Regions from separate parts of the Paraburkholderia sp. FW306-02-B genome, predicted to be linked through region 3. Evidence: predicted binding sites of a transcription regulator. Region 3 holds the regulator's gene; each other region holds the start of a gene.
The links. Region 3 encodes sigma-54, which starts transcription at its own class of promoters, with help from an activator protein. Its sites were predicted from a motif close to TGGCANGNAANCTGCTTT; they were not measured.

Region 1: the regulator sigma-54 is predicted to act here: its motif matches at 861-878, upstream of nirB (nitrite reductase large subunit NirB).
Region 2: the regulator sigma-54 is predicted to act here: its motif matches at 1,407-1,424, upstream of urtA (urea ABC transporter substrate-binding protein).

The regions. Positions count from the first base shown of each region.
Region 1 is NZ_JBYSXZ010000001.1:2,543,490-2,545,760, reverse strand. It holds gene cobA (uroporphyrinogen-III C-methyltransferase) at 1-397, opposite strand, end outside; gene nirB (nitrite reductase large subunit NirB) at 1,080-2,271, shown strand, end outside.
Region 2 is NZ_JBYSXZ010000002.1:1,843,624-1,845,894, reverse strand. It holds gene urtA (urea ABC transporter substrate-binding protein) at 1-1,188, opposite strand, end outside; gene AC3WOG_RS29460 (ATP-binding protein) at 1,463-2,271, shown strand, end outside.
Region 3 is NZ_JBYSXZ010000001.1:480,714-482,984, forward strand. It holds gene hpf (ribosome hibernation-promoting factor, HPF/YfiA family) at 1-238, opposite strand, end outside; gene AC3WOG_RS02165 (RNA polymerase factor sigma-54) at 408-1,925, opposite strand; gene lptB (LPS export ABC transporter ATP-binding protein) at 2,114-2,271, opposite strand, start outside.

The sequences.
Region 1 (2,271 bases), 2.1 Mb from region 3:
GCGAAATGCCGAGGCTCGCCGCCGCCGCGAAACCCGAGGAGATCCCGTTGACGATCTCCACCGGAATCCGCGCGCCGCGCAGTGCCGCGAGTTCTTCGCCGGCGCGGCCGAACAGCAGCGCTTCGCCACCTTTGACGCGCACGACATGCAAGCCCTTGAGCGCATAGCGCTGCATCAGGCGTTCGATGAACGCTTGCGGCGTCGAACGGCAACCGCCGCGCTTGCCGACGCGAATCACACGCGCCTGCGGCGCCAGCGAGACGATCTCGGGATTGGCGAGGTCGTCGAGCAGCACGACGTCGGCGGCTGCCAGCGCTTTGGCGGCTTTGAGCGTGAGCAGGTCGAGCTCGCCCGGGCCGGCGCTCAATAAGGTGACCTTGCCTGTGGTTGTCTTCATCGCGATGTCCTTAGCTTCTGTGTGGGTCGACGTAGTCGTACTTATTGTCAGCGCCAAATAAAAAACGGCGTCCGCTCGTGATGGTCACGAGGGGACGCCGTTGTCCGTTTGCTGCTCACTATCTTTAAGCGGAGCGAAACACTGCGCTGTGCTTCGCTCGGGTTTCATGCGGGTTTTATGCACTCGCGGCTGCGTTGCCGGAAGGCTCGGCACACACTCATGCAAGTACTACGCCATCACGCGGCAATGCACGCCCAACCCTTGCCACGCTTCGCCGGCAGGCCGGGAAATGCACCGGAAACGCACCGTTCGCGTGCTTGCCCCTCGCACGTGCGCAGTGCTGCGTCGCACCACCCGAGTGCCTGGCTGCATCAAAACGCGTCGCGTGCCGCGTTCGCCGCACGCGCGTGCCATTCGCCACAAACTCCCGCGCCGCGGCCTTGCAGCAGGCATTTCTCGCAATTGGCACGGCCTTTGCGTTAAGCCTTGCCATCGGATCAACGTGGATCCGGCGCGAGTGCAACAACACAGTGCTCGCTGCATCACAGGTTTGGACAACGGCGTCCCCCGAATTCAGTCATCGACTGGGTTCGCGGGACGCCGTTTTTTATTTTCGGAATCGCTTTCGCGCACCAGCCAACCGGCAGCGATTCAAGCCCAGCACATTGAGGAAACGGCGGTCATGAAAATCATCGTTATCGGTCACGGGATGGTCGGCCACAAACTGGTCGAATGCCTGGCGCAAGACGCCGCGCATGGCCTCGATATCACCGTGCTGTGCGAAGAATCGCGGCCTGCGTACGACCGCGTGCATCTGTCCGAATTCTTCGCGGGCAAGTCGGCGGACGATCTCTCGCTGGTCGAGCCGGGTTTCTTCGAACGCCAGAACGTGTTGCTCAAGCTGAATGCGAAGGCGGTCGCGATCGACCGCGACGCGCGTAGCGTGACGGTGTCGACCGGCGAGACGCTGCCGTACGACAAGCTGGTGTTCGCCACCGGCTCGTATCCGTTCGTGCCGCCGGTGCAGGGCCGCGAACGCGCCGACTGCTTTGTCTACCGCACCATCGACGACCTCGAAGCGATGCAGGAATGCGGCGCGCGCTCGAAGACGGGCACGGTGGTCGGCGGCGGTCTGCTCGGCCTCGAATGCGCGAAGGCGCTACGCGACATGGGCCTGCAAACCCACGTGGTCGAATTCGCGCCGCGCCTGATGGCAGTGCAGGTCGACGACGGCGGCGGCCGCGTGCTGCGCAGCAAGATCGAAGAGCTTGGCGTGACGGTCCACACGCAGAAGAACACCACGGCGATCGTCGACGGCGAGGATGGCACGCACCGCATGCAGTTCGCCGACGGCAGCCATCTCGACACCGACATGATCGTGTTCTCCGCCGGCATTCGTCCACGCGACGATCTCGCGCGCGCGAGCGGGCTGACGCTCGGCGCGCGCGGCGGCATCGTGATCGACAACGCGTGCCGCACGAGCGACCCGCACATCTATGCGATCGGCGAGTGCGCGCTGTGGAACGGTCAACTGTTCGGCCTCGTTGCGCCGGGTTATGAAATGGCGCGCGCGGTGGCGAAGCAACTGCTCGGCGACTCGGCAGAATTTGCCGGCGCCGACATGAGCACCAAGCTCAAGCTGATGGGCGTGGACGTCGCGAGCATCGGCGATGCGCACGGCAACACGCCGGGCAGCCGCGCATATCAGTTCAGCGACGAGCGCAAGCAGGTCTACAAGAAGCTGGTGGTGTCCGAATGCGGCAAGTATCTGCTCGGCGGCGTGATGGTCGGCGACGCGAGCGAGTACGGCAGCCTGCTGCAGATGATGCTGAACCGCATCGAGTTGCCGGAAGCGCCTGAATTCCTGATCCTGC
Region 2 (2,271 bases), on a different contig from region 3:
CTGTGCCTGACCGATGCGCGTGCGACTCCACAAGTGATGGTTCGGGTGAATCTTCACGTAGCCTTCCGGGGCGGTCTTCAGCTCGATGCCGGGCGATGCGGCGACGACCTTGTCGACGTCGAAACTGCCGGCCTTTTCCACCGCCGCTTTCCACAGCCATGGGCCGAGATAGGCCGCCTGGGTAACGTCGCCGATCACCGACCTGGATCCATACCTGGCCTTGAACGCCGCGACGAATTTCTTGTTGTTGTCGTTGTCGAGCGATTCGAAATACTTCATCGCCGAGTAGAAACCCGCGACGTTTTCGCCGCCAATGCCAAGCACTTCGTCCTCGGTCACCGAGATGGTCAGCAGGAACTGCTTGTCCGCCGTGATGCCGGCCGCCTTGAGCTGCTTATAGAACGCGACGTTCGAGCCGCCGACGATGATCGCGTAAATGCAATCCGGCCTGGCGATCTTGATCTTGTTGATGAGCGAGTTGAAGTTGGTGGTACCGAGCGGGTAATACTCCTCGCCGACCACCTTGCACCCGGTCAGATGCTGCTCGATATGCTTGCGGGCGATCTTGTTCGACGTGCGCGGCCAGATGTAGTCGGAGCCGATCAGGAAAAAACTCTTTGCCTTCCTGGTCTGGTTCGCCCAGTTCAGCCCCCAGAGAATCTGCTGGGTCGCCTCTTGCCCGGTGTAGAACACGTTCTTCGATTGCTCGAGCCCTTCGTAGAAGGTGGGGTAGTACAGGAGGCCGTTATCGCGTTCGAAGATCGGCAGCACCGCCTTGCGCGAGGCCGAGGTCCAGCAGCCGAACACCGCGGCCACGTGATCGTTTTCGAGCAGTTTCTTCGATTTCTCCGCGAAGGTCGGCCAGTCGGACGCGCCGTCTTCCTGAATGATCTTGATCTGACGGCCGAGAATGCCGCCTGCCGCATTGATCTGTTCGATCGCGAGCCGTTCGGCCTGAATCGAGCCGGTTTCGGAGATCGCCATCGTGCCGGTCGCCGAATGCAGCTGGCCGACGGTCACTTCGGTGTCGGTCACAGCCAGGTGCGTGGTGTTGACCTTCGCGGTCGGATACTGCTGAGCCCGCGCGATGCCGGACATCGCCAGCGCGGGCGCGGCAGCGAGGCCCATCAACAGTTTACGGCGCAGCGCCGAAGGCATGCCGGGCTTGTGCCGATCGTCGTGTGACATCGAATTCTCCTTGTAGTCGTGGTCGGGCGACCCGCGCTGGAAACCGGCTGACGGTGTCGACGTCACGAAAGGTAGGTAGCCAATTTGCGCGGCCCAATACGTCAGTTGACGTAGGGCGCGGCGAAATTACGCTCCCTATAATCGCGTCGGCATGGCACGCGAGCCGTGGCGCCGAGGCGCCGCCGATGGCACGACGGTGTCGCGCCGGCCGCGAATGGAATGCAATTTGCATGACCGCACCGCTAGCCCCGGAACCCGCCGACGAAAAGTCTCGATGCACCAAACGGAATCACAAACCCCGCGCCCCGCCGACCCGGTCACCCAAGCTGGGGCATCGCGTCCCCCGTCCGGCGGCACGCAGCGCATTGTCAAGATTCGCCGCGACTACAACGCATGGGTCGGCGACGAAACGCTCGAGGATTACGCGCTGCGCTTCACGCCGCGCACGTTCCGGCGCTGGTCGGAGTTCCGCGTTGCCAATACGGCGATCGGCGCGGTGTCGTTCCTCGTGCTGGAGGCAATCGGCGGCGCGCTGGTGGTGAACTACGGCTTTACGAACGCGGTCTACGCGATCCTCGCCGTCTCGGTGCTGATCTTTTTGACCGGCATACCGATCAGCTACTACGCCGCGCGCAACGGCGTCGACATGGACCTGCTCACGCGCGGCGCCGGCTTCGGCTATATGGGCTCCACGCTGACCTCGCTGATCTACGCGATCTTCACCTTTGTATTCTTCGCGCTCGAAGCGGCCATCATGTCGCTCGCGCTCGAGCTTTATCTGAAGGTCCCGCTATCGGTCGCCTACGTGATCAGCGCGCTCGTCATCATTCCGGTGGTGACCTTCGGCATCACGTTCATCAACCGCTTGCAAGGCTGGACCCAGCCTTTGTGGATCGTGCTGCTCGTCGTGCCGTACGCCGTGGTGCTGTGGCGCGAGCCGCACGTGCTCGCTGAATGGGTCACCTTCGGCGGCCTCTCGGGGGACGGCCACGACTTCAACCTGGTCGCGTTTGGGTCCGGCTGCACGGTGGTGTTCTCACTGATCGTGCAGATCGGCGAACAGGTCGACTATCTGCGTTTCCT
Region 3 (2,271 bases):
CGATCGCAGCGTAGAGGTCGCTGTCACAGCTCTCGACAAAGATATCTTTACCCTTCAAATGCAGGTTGATTTCAACCTTTTGCCGCTTTTCCTTTTCCTTGTGGTTGTCGACCGAGAGGACCACACTGCCGTCGATGACCTGATCAAAATGTCTTAGCACCCTATCCAGTTTGGTGATCACGTATTCGCGCAACGCAGGCGTTACTTCGAGGTGGTGTCCACTGATCTGCAGATTCATAGTGCTTCTCCAAGCTAGATGCCGCTTGTTCCGCACAATGACGTAGGTCCGGTCGATCGTCGGCTTGCCTGAGTCGCCCCCCGGTGACTGACTTCTGGCAGGTCGCATCGGCCGGCCTGTCCGCCAACTGCGGAGCGGCCGGTAAATGCCCGCCGCGGGAGGCGACGGGCTACAGAGACTTGCGCAGGTTGACTGCCGGAATCTTGAGCGCTTCGCGGTACTTCGCAACGGTACGCCGTGCGACCACGAAGCCCTGTTCCGCCAGCAGTTCGGCTATGCGGCTGTCTGAAAGAGGAGATTTCGGGTTTTCCGCTCCTATCAGTTGCTTGATGAGCGCGCGAATCGCCGTGGAGGAGGCCGCGCCGCCCGTGTCGGTTGAGACGTGTGACCCGAAGAAGTACTTAAATTCAAGCGTCCCGAATGGGGTCAGCATGTATTTACCGGTTGTCACACGCGAGACAGTCGACTCGTGTAGGCCCAGCGTATCAGCAATTTCCCGCAAAACCAAGGGGCGCATGGCAATTTCGCCGTGCACAAAAAAGCTCTTTTGACGTTCGACAATAGCTTGCGCGACCCTCAGGATCGTCTCGAACCGCTGCTGGATATTCTTGATCAGCCAGCGCGCTTCCTGCAGTTGCTGGCGCAACGATCCGCTGCCCGGATCGCCCCGGTTATTGCGCAGAATATTCGCGTAAAGATGGTTGATCCGCAGCTTCGGCACGACTTCCGGGTTCAGTTCCGCCTGCCAGCCCTGTGCCGTTTTGCGCACCATGATGTCCGGCACGACATAGTCCGCTTCCGCCTTGCCGTAGGCCGCGCCGGGAAACGGCTCGAGCGAGCGTATCAACAGATGCGCATCGCGCAGGTCGTCGTCGCTGGCCTTCAGATGTTTGCGCAGGCGCGTGAAATCGCGCGCCGCGAGCAGTTCCAGATGATGGGCAACGATGTCGAGCGCGAGCGTGCGGGTAGGCGAGCCGTCGAGCCTCAGCAGCTGTAGCTTGAGACATTCGGACGCGGAGCGCGCGCCGACACCCGCCGGGTCGAAACTATGCAGCAGCGCGAGTGCGGCGTTCAACTCGTCGAGGTCGACTTCGAGCTCTTCGGGCATGTCGGCCAGCACTTCGTCCAGCGTGGCGGTGAGGTAGCCGTCGTCGTCAAGCGATTCGATCAGGAAGGTGATCAGCGCGCGGTCGCGCTGGCCCGCCTGGGTAACGCGCAATTGCGCCATCAGGTGATCGCGCAGCGAGGTGCTCGATTCGTGGATTTGCAGCGGCGGCAGATCGTCGTCGTCCGACGCGTTGCCGGAGCGGCCGTAGTCGTCGAGATTCCATTGCGACGCGTCGCCGTTACCCTCTCCCGCGAGGCCGTTATATTCGTCGACGCCCTGCGGCTCGCCGTTCTCGGCGCGCTCGCTGCTGCTGGTGGACGAGGACGACGTATTGCCCCCCATCTGGTCGGGCGGCGCCGAGGAGTTGGGCGCCTGGGCGATCAGCGAGCCGTCGGCCGCCACGCGCAGGGGACTCGCGATCCAGTCGTCCTCGTTCTCGAGGAGCGGATTCTGCGAGATCGCCATTGCGACTTCCTGCTGCAGTTCGAGCGTAGACAGCTGAAGCAGCCGGATGGACTGCTGCAGTTGCGGGGTCAGCGCAAGATGCTGCGATAGGCGGAGTTGGAGGCTGGCTTTCATGGCAAGTTGAGATTCATTGTAGAGAGTTTGCCACGACCGCGATACCTTGCGACATTCGCAATAACGCGTGCGCCGGTTTTCGGCAGCGCCGGGCGCGGGACGGCCCAGGTCAAAAGTGCGGATGTGCGGCTGCCGCAAAGGGGCCGGCGGATGATGCGCGTTCGCTCCGCCGGCAATCCTTTGTGTACTTACATGCGGAAGTGTTCGCCCAGATAGACACGCCGCACGCTTTCATTTTCGATGATGTCGCTTGGCGCACCGGCAGCCAGCACGCTGCCGTCGCTGATGATGTATGCGTGATCGCAGATGCCGAGCGTTTCGCGCACGTTGTGGTCGGTGATGAGCA